2 regions of the Sphingobacterium sp. UME9 genome follow, and region 1 is predicted to be linked to the other one. Evidence: riboswitches for the same ligand, from Rfam matches in the RefSeq annotation. Region 1 holds a riboswitch; the other holds the start of a gene.
What was found. A riboswitch is a leader RNA that binds a small molecule or an ion and turns the genes downstream of it on or off. The one in region 1 is predicted to bind S-adenosylmethionine.
Positions count from the first base shown of each region.

Region 2: linked by a shared signal. The riboswitch ahead of A9970_RS10370 (methylenetetrahydrofolate reductase) and the one ahead of A9970_RS21305 (5-oxoprolinase) in region 1 are both predicted to bind S-adenosylmethionine.

Region 1 is NZ_LZZP01000013.1:520,549-527,858, reverse strand. Features, by position in the region: gene A9970_RS21320 (HlyD family secretion protein) at 1-545, opposite strand, end outside; gene A9970_RS21315 (TolC family protein) at 545-1,822, opposite strand; gene A9970_RS21310 (DUF3050 domain-containing protein) at 2,087-2,857, opposite strand; SAM-I-IV-variant riboswitch at 3,068-3,161, shown strand; gene A9970_RS21305 (5-oxoprolinase) at 3,228-3,491, shown strand; gene A9970_RS21300 (RagB/SusD family nutrient uptake outer membrane protein) at 3,589-5,106, opposite strand; gene A9970_RS21295 (TonB-dependent receptor) at 5,112-7,310, opposite strand, start outside.
Region 2 is NZ_LZZP01000005.1:434,631-441,940, reverse strand. Features, by position in the region: gene A9970_RS10390 (exodeoxyribonuclease V subunit beta) at 1-724, opposite strand, end outside; gene A9970_RS10385 (30S ribosomal protein S16) at 1,084-1,605, shown strand; gene rimM (ribosome maturation factor RimM) at 1,725-2,249, shown strand; gene A9970_RS10375 (hypothetical protein) at 2,353-3,204, shown strand; SAM riboswitch class I at 3,423-3,525, shown strand; gene A9970_RS10370 (methylenetetrahydrofolate reductase) at 3,596-4,552, shown strand; gene A9970_RS10365 (DUF2723 domain-containing protein) at 4,800-7,310, shown strand, end outside.

The DNA.
Region 1 (7,310 bases):
AATTTATGCTTTAACGAAGCCAGCTCACTCTTATACACATCCAACGTCGCTTTTACATCCTCCAGCTGCTGTGCCGTTGCAGACTTTTCCTGAAACAAATAATTATATCGATCATATTCCAACTGTTGCTTGGTTACCCGAGCCTCCCCGGCAGCAATGGAGGTGCGTAAAGATTCATGTTCCGCCTGAAGAATTTCCTTTTGACTATGAAGAACATTGATCTCTGCAGCTTCCTTATTGACGGATGCCGCTACCTGATCAGCCTCATATTTATATTCCTTATTATCAATAAGCAACAAGGTATCACCCCGTTTAACCAATTGATGATCGTGATAATGCACAGAAACCACATATCCTCCCACCCGAGAAACAATGGGATTGATATATTGCGTTACCTGTGCATCATTTGTGTAGATATACCGCAGTCGCATCCATAATGCTTGAGCGCCCCATAACAACAAGGCCAACAAGACAATTCCAGCCAACCAGTTGGTAATTCGAGTGAGTTGTGCCTCCACAACTGTTCTTCGTGATTTAGGTTTCATTAGATAGTACCCTTCAAAAATTCGATAAAATAATAGTGTTTCTGTATCGCAATATGTGCGGTTTCAAGATCAAAAAGTGTTTTTAGGTATTGCATATCAGCATCCAAGAGATCTGTAATCAAAGCCGATGATTTAAAATACCTGTTTTTTATAATTCGTGCATTTTCCTGCGCCAACGCCTTATTGTTTTGACAGACCTCCTGCTGCTTAATAGCCAATTGATAATCCAACAAGGCCTGTAACAGCTGATTTTCCAGAATCTCCTCTTCATGATGGTGTTTTACCTCTTGTCGATCCAATGCGATCTGTGCTCCGCGCACCACGTTTTTATTGAGATAGATAGCCGAGATCGGTATGTTTAATTTGAGTCCTGTGATACTCAGATTATACCAGCTGGGATTATAGGGATACAAGAAAACCTGTGGATTGGCAAAGGTGAATGTACTGGTCAATCCCAACTCAGGAAGATAATTTGATCGTGCCTGTTTGACCGACAACTTCTTCAAAACCACTTCCTGTTCGGATTTTAGGAGGGAAAAAGCATGGCTTCGCGCTTCGGCAACAAGCGCTTCATAGCTGGGGTTTTCCACTTGAAACTGCTCGGGCAGGGGCACAATCTCCGCTGTAATGCCGCCAATAAGCTGCAGCTTCTGATTTGCAGCCTGAATATCATGACCGATCTGCACGAGCAACAGTTCCCGCTTCGAAAGCTCCAACGAAATACGCAAGACGTCACTGTGTAATACCACGCCCGCCTTATACAGATGCTCAATCTCTTTGAGCTGTACCCGTTGATCAGCAATATCCTGTTCAATTAAAGATCGGTTACTATACGACAGTTCCAAATCCAAAAAAAGATTGCAAACCTCCAATTTCGTCTGCGCTGCGGCATTCTTCCAATCGATTCTGGCCAGCTCATTTTCCAATTTTTTGGACTCAATTTTCATTAGGTCCCGATGCCCATTGTAGAGGTTCAGATAAAAATCCAGGCCGCTATCGTACAAGTAATGAATGATATCATGCTGGGAAGGTTTATTTAAAAGACCCTGGTCATACACAGGCATATTACTTGCATAACTAGCAGAAGCTCTGGCGGAAATCTTAGGGAGCAACTCCATGCGTTGCTGCTGTACTGCCACCTCAGTTTCTTTGAGCTGCAAATAGGACTGCTCAATGTATTTACTGTTCTGTAGCGCTTTGTTGATCATGTCTTTCAGGGACATGCGCAAAGAATCGAGGGCGAAGGTGTCCGAAATAGCGAATACTAACAATCCCATGGTTAGTATGCCTTTTGCCCAATAGGGAGGAAAAAAGTTCACGTGTGCTATGTAATTTTTTTGCGTTGCAAACTTAGACACTTATTGGAACTTGGATTTCTTCACAAACGCCAATATGTTATGAAAAAAAGACATTTTTTCATCAATTCAAACAAAAAGACCAATATCTGCCAAGAAGCCCTTACAATATCCTTTTTTACAGCACATAAAAAAGGCCTTTCAAATCATGATTTGAAAGGCCTTTCTCGACGGTATAATAATAGATTATCCGTATAAGGAATCTTCTATTGCATTCCACAACTGTATTCTTTTTTGTAGCGCAATTTTACTGATCTCTTTCATTTCTGTCCATTTAACCTCATCGTCCTTCCCGAGATCTGTGATCATCTGCATCGCCAAAGGCCCGTGCTCATCGCCATCAAGGTCAATATGACGTTGAAAATAATAGATAAAGCTGTCCAGATTGGCTGTAGGGAAGTTTGTTTTAATTTCTTCCAAAATAGAGGTAAACATTCCCGGGATAAGATCTTCGCGTCCAAATGTAAATGCAGCAGCAATTTTATGCACCTCGCCCTCAGCAATCACTTCGAATGTAAAATTCAAAAAGTCTTTGATCCGCTTGTCCAATGTGGTCGTTGCAATGACATCGAATATGTTGTTCGATTTTTTTGCGTGAGCAATAAATTTGTTGACCAGATGAAGGTCGGCACCCATGGCATCCATGGCGTCCAGATACATCTCAAAATGGCTCAAACGGCGGCCATCAATATATTCATCCGACTCCTCAGCCAATACAATTTCGTTGATTAGATAGCGTGTTGATGGATGCTCACTCGCAAACCAAGGTAAAGTCGTACAGGTCAATTTAATCTGTAAAGCTTTTAGTAAAGACATAAAATCCCATACAGCGTACACATGCCCTTCTGTAAAAGAACGTAGATTCTTGATCGTTTTGATCTTACGATACAAAGGGTGTTGCAATAATACCTCGCGTTCGGCAGCAATGTATTCGTTAATTTCCGCAATTCTATTCATGGCGCAAAAGTATTGTCTTATCTCTGTTTTTAAAAGTATTTTCGATGAGATTACAGTAACATGATAAATTTTTCGTCCAGCTATCCGCTTCATAACCAAATCACAGCCAACAACGCGCCTCGCTTTTGACCGCCCTATTCCTGTTGCTAACGTTCATTTACCCTTAAAAACAAAAATATTTTTTATTATAAAAAATAATCTACTATATTTGTAGAGTATTCAGAATTGCATGATGCAATACCAACCGAGTGCAGGCACCGCGGTGGTAAATTAATACGGGTTTCGACCAAAATAAACGTCGCTGAACGATTATTTTCCCAACAAGATCTGGATACAGTTTATGGTTTAATCCTTTAAATTTTTAAATTGTATGGCTACTACAACAAATCTTTACCAACACTTACTGGAAAAATTCAGTTATTACTCAACAGATGAACTGATACAGCTCAACAATGACACCATCTTGGGACAAGGCTGGGGTTCAGCCAAGGCAACCTTTAGAACAGCTTTGATCAGTACGTTCTCCAAAAGAGGACTGGATCTTTCCAACATCATTTCCAAGGAAGACGGTTTTACCTCGGTGAAGCATGTCCCTGTACGCTTGGAACAGAATGTCCTGATTCCTTTACAATAATCGTTATCGGCAAAAAAAGCGCGCATCGAAAGGACTTCGTGCGCGCTGCTGTGGTTGGTTTAGGAAATTGCCGATTTAAAAGAAGGCGATAATCTTATTATTTATAGTTTGGATTCTGAATTAACACACCTGCGCTTTTCTCAATTTCTGTTTGTGGTAATGGCCAGCGGTAAAATTTGTCTTCAAAATGATAGGGCACTTTACTGTCTTTGACCGCATTGAGTACTTCGCCTGCGATATGCCAACGAATCAGGTCGTAATGCCGTAGTCCTTCGAAAGCAAGTTCAACCCTTCTTTCGTGGCGGATACGGTCGCGCATTTTTTCCTTGGTATAACCGGCAGGGAACCCGGGCATCTGAACGCGGCTCCTCAGGGTATTCATGGCATCGTAAACCGATGGGTCTGGTCCGGCGATTTCATTTTGTGCTTCGGCATACATCAATAACACCTCCCCAAACCGCAGTACAACCGCATCCTGTTGGCTCAATGTTGAAAAGCCAAAAGGTAAGTTGGCCGGATCCAAAAATTTCAACACCCCATAACCTGTAGGCCGCGGATTGGACGGTGTATGGATCTTACCGCCGCCAAAGTCAGGATGATCCACGAAAATTGTTTTGCTCAAGCGCGGATCCCTATCTTTGAAGGGATTGGCTCGGTCAGTCAAGGGTGATTCACCATAAGGCAGACCATCTTTGCATTCATAGGTATCCACCAGGTTTTGTAAAGGTGAAGCAGCGATCCAATCGCCTAAATACATGTCCCAGGGGGCTGTATTATTCGGTGCCAGAAAATTGACCGAAAAGATAATCTCGGTATTGTTCTTCTGTGTTGCATCGCGAAAGACATTTTCAAAAGCCGTACTCAGAGTATACTCTTTCATGACATCGGTGCATAAGTCTTTTACCTCTTTCAAGATTGCTAAATCGGGCAGCCCTTTGTCGCCATAAGCCGCAAACAGTAAAACCCGTGCTTTCAAGGCTTTTGCTGAACTTGCGGTCGCATGCCCCCCATTATTGAAATACGGCTTAGCCGCTAAGTTGGCGATCCCAAAATCCAGATCGGCCCGAATCTGTTTTAGGATATTCTCTGCAGTTTCCTTTGGCTGACGCTGATTCTCCAGACTGAGGGAAGTCAGCACAAGCGGCACCTCACCATAAATACTGTACAATTGGAAGTAAACAAAAGCACGGATAAAGCGGGCTTCGGCTTCCATGTTCTTCTTCTCCCCATCGTTCATATCGGAGCCGTTATAGCTCTGAAGCTTCTCGATCAGGCGATTGGCACGTCCTATTCCCACATAAGCATCGTTATAAATTCCGGTTTCATACCCCCCTGTGGTCGGATTTAAATTCCCACCTACGATTTCATTGACGCTACCTGAGTTGAACTGATTGTAGCCATTGTCGGTCAGACAGTCCCGGAAAGGCATCCCATAGGAGAAAGCCTCACTCTGCAACGAGGCATATACCCCCGCCAAGGCATTATCAAAATCCGATTTTTTGCTAAAATAGTTGTCCGAAGCGATCTGATCCAAAGGATTGAGGTCCAAGGCACTGTTACAGGAACCCAAAAATAGTCCGGATAGCATCAACGCTGTTATAAATTTCTTTTTCATAGCACTTAAAAGTTAACTTGTACACCAAATGAATAAATCTTGTTTTGTGGATACTGCACCAGATCACCATTTCCATAGCGTTCAGGGTCCAAGCCCTTAAATTTGGTCGCAGTAAGGAGGTTATCACCCGAAAAATAAACCCTTAGGCGGTCAATTTTATATTTTTTCAACAGCCCTTCAGGTAAAGTGTATCCGAACACAAGATTTTTCAACCTGAAGTATGAAGCATCCTGTATAAAATAGCTGGAAGCACGGCTGAATTTCTCTGGAGCACTCCAACCCCAATAAATACGGGGCATCGTTGTCGAAGGGTTTTCAGGTGTCCAACGGTCTAACCAATCTTTTGTCGGCGGGCTACCCTGTACAAATGGCGTTACGCCCCAGCCCGAAACATAGGATTTGACGCCATATACTCCTTGTAAAAGAGCCGAAAAGTCAAAGCCCTTAAAACTTGCACTTAGATTAAAACTATAGTTCAGTTTTGGATCTACACCGGAAATAATTGTTCTGTCGTTCGCATCTATTTTTCCGTCCCCATTGACATCCCGATACTTAAGATCTCCTGGTAGTGTATTATCATTAAACTGCTTAGGCGCGCCCGCTACTTCGGCATCGGATTGAAATATGCCGATGACTTCGTAGGTGTAAAAGCTGTCCATCGCATAGCCATTTTTTTTGATCGTATAGCCGCCGATTTCAGGCTCGCCAAATTTGACCAGCTTGTTTTTGAAACGATCGAGGTTTGCACCGAGCTGATAGCGTAAACCTTCCAATGCTCCCGTAGTAATCTGATTACGATAAGTAATTCCCAACTCAACACCTTTATTCTCGACAATTCCATCATTTACGTAAGGTGCTCCCAAACCAACGATTGCAGTAATCTGTGACTGCCTTAGAATATCAGTCGTCCTCTTTTTATACCAGTCAAAGGTGATATCTAAATTTTTAAACAGACTCAGGTCCAATCCCACATCGGTCATCGTTGTTGTTTCCCATTTAATAATCGGGTTGTTTAACCCTTGTTGAGCGACACCTGAATTTAGCGTACTATTATCAAAAGAATAATTTCCGGTAAGTCCCAATACGGGTTGATACGGATAGTTGCCGGTATTCTGATTTCCGAGTTGGCCCCAAGATCCACGGATCTTCAAATTATCCAGCCAACCGGAAGCGAATTCCTTAACAAAAGATTCTTCCGATACACGCCAGCCTGCAGAGAAAGAAGGAAACGCTGCCCAACGGTTTTTACCGTAAAACTTGGAACTACCATCGTAGCGCATATTGGCTTCCAAGAGGTATTTCCCCTGATAATCATAGTTCAATCGGCCGAAATAAGAGATCAGCGCCCATTGGTTGGCGGTTCCGTTTGCCCGTTGAATATCCGATCCCCCCGCATTTAATTCCGTTAGCGTATCGTCGACAAAATTCTGTCTGAAGCCCTGGAGGTAGGTATACTTACTTTTTTCAATGCTATATCCGGCCTGAGCTTTGAAATGGTGTGCGCCAAACGCGCGATCATAGTTGAGGTAAGTAAATAAATTGGTGTATATCGTTTGCTGATCCTGATCCGTAAGGCCCTTTCCAAGATCCAGTGTTGTTCCCAGCGTGCCCGTATGGTAGTAATATTCATCCAACGTTGATTTATAATCCTTGTACTTGTCCATATTGAAATTATAGGCACCTTTGGTATACCAGGAAAGACCTTTAAACAGCTGTACCTCCATCCAAGCCTGTAAATTGGCTGCATAGTCATCGGTATTGTACGTGAATTTCCGATCCAATACGGCCATAGGATTTTTATTGTTGTACTCCCAGTCGTAAGCTTTGTAAGTATATCGCCCGCTACCATCCGGCAAAAATGGGCCATAGGTTGGTGCCTGCGACATGGCCGAAAGGAACAGGTCTTTGGATCCGCCTGGAATAGATTCGGTATGTCCTGTTTTGAGCAAGATATTTGTTCCGAATTTAATACCTTCCGAGATTTTGGTCGTCAGATTGAGACGGGCGGAATAACGGTCGTAGTTAAAACCTTTGATCATTCCATCCTGATTGACATAACCCAAGCCAACATTAAAGGTTGTCTTCTCGTTTCCGCCCTGGATACCAAGATTATGGGTATAAGTGGGTTTCGTTTGGAAAATAAGCCCCAGCCAGTCCGTATTTGGATATTTTACAGGATCGTTGCTATTGCGATAGGCAGCAAT
Region 2 (7,310 bases), on a different contig from region 1:
CACTAAAGGCTTCAATTGTCATGGAGAGCGCCTCAGTGAAGGAGTTTATCTTCTGTTCAACTTCCTGATTGAGGAGATTAAAAACTTCCTTTGGATTGGCAGAATTGATGTCACCATCAAATTCCTGGAAATTTTCAGAGAAAATAAGACTTGCCAAACCCATTAGTTGTTGACGGTAGTTCCAATTTTCATTTTTTGCTATTTTCTTTTCCGCATAAGCGATAATCCAATCCAGTAGGTCGGGTCGTTCATCCAGCAATTGATTAAGCATGACTGTCAGGTCATTTTTCACTTTATTGACATTCATTTCAATCTTATAAGCAGCATCAAGATTGAGTTCATACGTAAATGCACGAATGACTTTTTGGGAAAAACCATCAATTGTACTTATGGTAAAATGACTGTAGTCATGTAGGATACGTCGATAAACCCGAAAAGCTTTCTCCTGTATCAGATGCGGATTCCAGTCTGGCTGCTGCTGGAGTAAAAGCTTTCTGATATCTTCAATTTTAGGGCTACGATTGCCTGTTGCCAAGCCATGGAGTACCGAGAGGATACGTTCCTTCATCTCGGCGGTTGCCTTATTGGTGAATGTCACCGCCAAAATCTCCTTATAGCTATTCTCGTTGGAGAGTAGGAGCGTGAGATAGTGTAAAGTCAAGCTAAAGGTTTTTCCCGAACCGGCTGAAGCTTTTAGTATTTTTAATGGCGCAACAGATTTCATGGAATGAAGGTAGAAAGTAAAAAGTGAATTGGCAAAAATGTCGATGACTATTTCGAAGGCACTGTACCCAAACGGTTCATCCTGTTTACATTTGGTAAAGGTGTCCTTTTGAAGGAAGGAGCTGTTTTTTGTCTTGATTTTTGAAAAGTTTGTTGTAGCTTCCGTATGGAAGCAAGAAAAGATGAAGGTCTAAGGTGTAGGTATTACGGTTGAAAGAGCTTGTTGAAAAGAGCTAACCCTGTCGTTTTCAGTGAAGTTTTATTAAATTATAATGATGATTAAAAAAAAATAACTATCTTTGCATCCCCTCTAGTATGAAGCTCGGGGGATATGTTGAATACATAAAATAAAATTAAAAAATGGCAACTAAAATCAGATTGCAAAGACACGGTAAAAAAGGACGTCCTTTTTACCACGTAGTCGTAGCGGATTCTCGCGCTCCACGTGACGGTAAATTCATCGAACGTATTGGTTCTTACAACCCAAACACAAATCCAGCAACTATCGTTTTGGATTTTGAAAAAGCTTTGGATTGGATGAATAAAGGTGCTCAACCAACTGACACTGCTCGCGCTATCCTTTCTTACAAAGGTGTTCTTTACAAAAAACACTTGCAAGGTGGTGTGAAAAAAGGTGCTTTTGATGAAGCTGCTGCTGAAGCTAAATTTACAGCTTGGACTGAAGCTAATGATGCAAGAATCTCTGGTAAAAAAGATGGTTTAGCACAAACTAAAGCTGAAGCTAAAAAAGCTGCTTTAGTGGCTGAAGCTAAGAAAAAAGAAGAAAAAGCTGCTGCTGTAGCTGCTAAAAATGCTCCTGTAGCGGAAGAAACTGCTGCTGAAGAGACTGAAGCTCCTGCATCAGAAGAAACTGAAGGTTAATTCTTTCATAAAGTATTCGAGAAAGCCGACTCAATCTTGAGCCGGCTTTTTTTGAAACAGCCAATAGGCTAATGGTTCGCCAAATCATGTCTCACAGCTAATCGCTAAATACGAAATATATGACTATTGATCAAAGCTTTTACATCGGTTACATCAGTAAAACAAGAGGTCTTAAAGGAGAAGTACAACTATTTTTTGAATTCGAGGAATACGAGAGTTTGAATATCGATGTTGTCTTTGTGGAAGTGAACAAAAAGCTTGTTCCTTATTTTGTTGATACCATTAAATTTCAAAAAAATAGTACAGCGTATGTGACATTTGAGGATGTGGATCATATCGATAAGGCTCAAGTACTTGTACGTAAAAAGCTATATCTTTCCAATGATAAGATGCCCGAGCGCGATCCAGATGATTTTAGATATACTGATTTAATCGGTTTTTTAGTGATTGATGAAAACCATGGTGAATTGGGGCAAATAACAGATGTTCAGGAATTTCCACAACAATTTGTCGCTTCGGTAAATATGGACGGTAAAGAACTGATGTTCCCGTTGTCTGATGATTTGATCTTAGGAATCGATGGCGAAGAGGAGATCATTGAAGTTGAATTGCCAGAAGGCTTGGTGGATCTTTATAAAGAATAAGCATATCCCCGAGCTTATTCAAATAAATAGCCGTATACGAACTATTGCAGTAATTTCTTATCTTGGTCTGTATATTATTACTGGCCATAATTATTGATTTATTTTGAAACCGTTATTACTGCTGCTATTCATATTCTCGTTGTCTTCTTGTGCTTTCTTTGGGAAGAAAAAGGACTTTCCTGAAGGCAATTACCAAATGATATTGGGCTATTCAAATGAAGAGTATCATAAAGTAAAAAGAGAATCACCCCAAAATGTCGAGGCAGATACCTATGGTAATGATCCTACGATATACCGATCCTTTCTCTCTCTCCATGATAAAGACAAGTTTGTCATGGCGATCGATGATATCTTACTCTTCGGTAAGTATAGATTCAATGGCGATCGATTAGAATTGACCGATGAGAAAAAAGGTAGCCTCGCATTAGATATTATTAAGGTAAAAAGCGATTTTGTTCAGCTGAGAGGTGATTTTTCACAGTTTAGCTCAGCACGTATACCCACTAGCGAAAGACTTTATATCAACTTTGCGTTAGATAAAACCCCTATCCGGGAGACCCCCAGCAAATTTGATAGTCAAGTGAATCTATGGCGAAATGCCCCTGTAAAATCAGAAAGTGAAAAGGAGATAAAAGCCAGGGCATTGAATTTTGTAGATTATTCTATCGCTTATTTCCAACACATATCAAGTTCTGGTACACATCACGATTATCGAATGGATGGTGTTGAATCACCCATTATTTATGCTGAGAATGGCATTGTGCTCAAGGCATGGGCAGATGTTCCCGATTCTTGGAAGGAATTATTTTACAACGAAAAAAATGCATTAGTCGCCTATCAATATTTATTTGATGGTTTTAAATTTGGATCGAAAGAGGAGTACCATGTTACAGGACTCTTATTGATCACATTTTATCTCAAAAATCTACGGAATTCCCTGGCAGCGAATCTTTAGCCAATCCTGTTGTGGCATAGTCAATCTCTTCGCTGTCGATGATCCTCGATCGTTAATTTTATCTGTTTTTTTAAGTCTTTTACTTTTGGTGGAGCGTAAATTCCTGTTGTTGACTGGGAATAAACCTGAAGCCGCATTTATTGAAGTCTTTTTGCCGCTATTTTTGCCTTTTCGAAAAAATATTTTTGTCTTTTGATTTTTTAAAACGATATTAGCAACGCTTATAGAGAAAGGCCGAGGGACTAGACCCGTTGAAGCCTTAGCAACCTGTATTGTTCAAGGTGCTAAATTCTACCCTACTCCATGTGGGAAAGATAAGTTACATGTAGATAAACGATTCCTCGACTTGTGCGTTTCGATGTAAGCCAACCAAACTAAAAACAGTTTTTTAATGAAGATTATCGATCATATCCAGAATGCCAAAGGAAAAACATTGTTTTCTTTTGAGCTATTGCCACCGGCAAAAGGGCAGGGCATCCAAAGTATTTTTAAAACCATGGATGAACTGATGGAGTTTAAACCTCCTTTTATCGACGTAACCTACCATCGGGAAGATTATATCTATAAAGAGCATGCGAGTGGATTACTGGAACGCGTTTCCTATCGTAAACGTCCTGGGACAGTGGCGATATGTGCTGCAATCATGAATAAATATAAAGTAGATGCGGTGCCCCATTTGATATGTGGTGGTTTTACAAAAGAGGAAACTGAAAATGCCCTGATCGATTTGAACTTTCTGGGGATAGATAACGTCTTGGTATTGCGGGGAGATGCACGTAAGGGCGATGCCGATTTCATACCGAGCGATGGTGGACATGCTTTTGCAACAGACCTATTGGAACAGGTAACTGATATGAATAAAGGAAAGTATCTGCATGAAGACATTATCACATCGGAAAAGACTGATTTTTGCATCGGAGTAGCGGGATATCCCGAAAAGCATTTTGAATCGCCAAATTTCAATACTGATTTTAAATATCTGAAACAAAAAGTCGATATGGGAGCAGAGTTTATTGTGACTCAGATGTTCTTTAATGTTGAAAAATACAAAGAGTTTGTAACAAAATGTAGAGACAATGGAATCCATGTGCCTATTATTCCAGGATTAAAACCACTGACAACGAAAAAGCAGTTGGTGACCTTACCAAGGATATTTCATTTAGATATTCCGGAGGAACTGAGCGATGCTGTTTCAGCATGTAAAACGAATGCCGACGTCAGACAAGTCGGTGAGGAGTGGTTGGTGCAACAATGTCAGGAGCTGATTAAATTTGGCGCTCCGGTATTACATTTCTATACGATGAGTAATCCCGGTCCAACAAAGAAGATTGTTGAAAAACTAGCCTAACTCATAAAAATAATACGAAAAGGGAGCGCATAAGCTCCCTTTTTTTATGGCAGTATTCGTTGTGAAAGCCTAAAATATGTCCAGAATTTTGATAGTGTGGTTTAGGCCGATCTGTATATTCAGGGTTTAATAGCCTGTTTATAGTCAGATACTTGTGTTAAATAGTGTTAATTAACTTATTGGAGTCAGGATAACTTTTTAACTTAAAGTGCTAAAAAGGATTTTAACAATAGACCAAATTGACCTTATGAAGTACACTAGATTAAATTCTCTACTCGGCTTTGCTTGCGGACTAATTGCTACATGTGTATATATCGCCACCGTTGAAAAGACGGTAAGCTGGTGGGATTGTGGTGAATTTATTGCCTGTGCCTACAAGCTGGAAGTGGCACACCAACCGGGAGCACCATTATTTCTTCTTATTCAGAATATATTTTCCAACCTGGCTTTTGGTAATGCAGGTAAAATTGCCTATTGGATGAATATTGGATCCGCAATCTGCAGTGGGCTTACTGTTACATTTTTATTCTGGACGATAACAGCAATTGCCAAAAGGATACTCAACAGGCAAGAGAAAGTTCAATTATCGAATTATTTCCAAATTTTTGCTGCGGGTTTAGTTGGTGCAATGGCTTTCTGCTTCAGTGATTCATTCTGGTATTCGGCTGTTGAATCTGAGGTATATGCGATGTCTTCATTGTGTACAGCGATTGTTTTTTGGGCAATTTTAAAGTGGGAAGTGCGTGCAGATGAAGAAGGTAGCGATCGTTGGCTGGTTTTTATTGCTTTTGTTATGGGCCTTTCGATCGGAGTGCACCTATTAAATCTGTTGGCAATTCCGGCTATAGCGATGGTTGTCTATTTCAGAAGAGCAGGACAGGTTAGTGCGAAAGGCACAATACAAGCTTTCTTGGTAGGAGTGCTGATCTTGGGGGCCGTTTTGTGGGGAATTATTCAATGGTTGGTCGGTCTCGCAGCTAAGGTAGACCTCTTGTTTGTAAACTCGCTAGGTTTGGGCTTTGGCTCAGGCATCTTCTTCTTTTGTCTGCTGTTGGGGAGCTTCCTCATTTATGGGCTCTATTATTCTTATAAAAAGCGGCAATACACACTCCACACCGGGCTGCTGGTCTTTTGTTTTATTCTATTTGGGTATAGCTCCTATACCATGGTTTTGATCCGTGGAAAAGCGAATCCCTCGTTAAACAATAATGCGCCAGACAATGTGTTTTCTTTTTTGGGTTATCTGAGCCGGGAGCAATATATCCGGGAACCTTTACTCAAAGGACCCAATTATGATTCACAAGTCGTTGGTGTCGAGAGTAAAACCGGTTATCGCAAAGATGAATCAGGGTATATTCCTTTTAGTCAGGTCGATAAGTATACGTTTGATAAGGAAACTTTCTTTCCCCGCATATATAGTCAAGATGGAGCCCATCAAGCTTATTATAGGAGTTACCTCAATTTGAAGGAGGGGCAGCAGCCACAATTCTCGGATAATTTTAAGTTCTTTTTTAATTTTCAACTGGGCGATATGTATACCCGATATTTCTTGTGGAATTTTGTCGGTAGACAGAATGACAGGCAAGGGTATGGGACCTATAGTGACGGCAACTGGTTGTCGGGGATTAAACCATTGGATAATTGGCGTTTAGGAGGACAAGATAAAATATCCAAATCGCAGGAGCATGACCCGAGCCGGAATACCTATTTTTTCCTTCCACTGCTACTGGGGATAGCCGGAGCGATCTGGTTGTACCGAAATAATAAACCTTATACCTTGGTCTTGACCTTACTGTTTGTGTTTACGGGAATAGCGATCGTTGTTTATCTCAACCAAACTCCTATGCAACCTCGGGAACGAGATTATGCTTACGTAGGATCTTTTTATGCGTTTGCGATCTGGATCGGACTGGGAGCAATAGCATTTGTTCGGTTTCTCAACCGTTTTGTACAAACAAGGTATGCGTTAGCGACAGGTATTTCTTTCGCTTTATTGGGCGGTCCCATTATTTTGGCCCATCAAAATTGGGATGATCATAATCGTTCTGAAAAATCGCTGGCAAGGGACATGGCACGTAATTATTTAGAATCCTGTGCTCCAAATGCTATTCTATTTACCTATGGAGATCATGATACATTTCCTGTATGGTATTTGCAAGAAGTGGAAGGAGTACGTCCGGATGTTCGGGTTGTGGTATTAAGTTATCTGACTGGCGATTGGTATATGCAACAGGCCAAGCAGCCGACGTATCAAGCGGCAGGTCTTCCCGTGACGATCCCAGCTGAAAAGACGAAAAAAGGCGTTCGTGATTATATCCCTTTTGTGGATAGACGGCTTGACAATGCGGTGGATATACAGCAATTATTGCAGTTTGTCACATCGGATGATCCCGAGTATAAAGTTCAGCTGAATTCAGGTGATATGGAAAACTATTTCCCTTCCAAGAAGGTCCAATTGCGCATTGATAAAGAGGAGGTGGTTAAGAAAAAAGCGGTTCCGGCTTATTTTCAGGGCGCTATTGTTTCTGCAATGGAATGGGAAATTCCGAATGATCATCTGACCAGGGCGGATTTAACCCTGTTATCGGTGCTTGAAAATAACCATTGGGACAGACCAATATATTTTTCGAACATGCTGCCAAGTGACATTAAATTGGGCCTGGATAAATACCTGGTCAATGAGGGCTTTACTTCCCGATTGATGCCCGTCGCTGCTACAGATCAGTCGACAGGAAAACGAAATGAGCAGGCCGGGCTA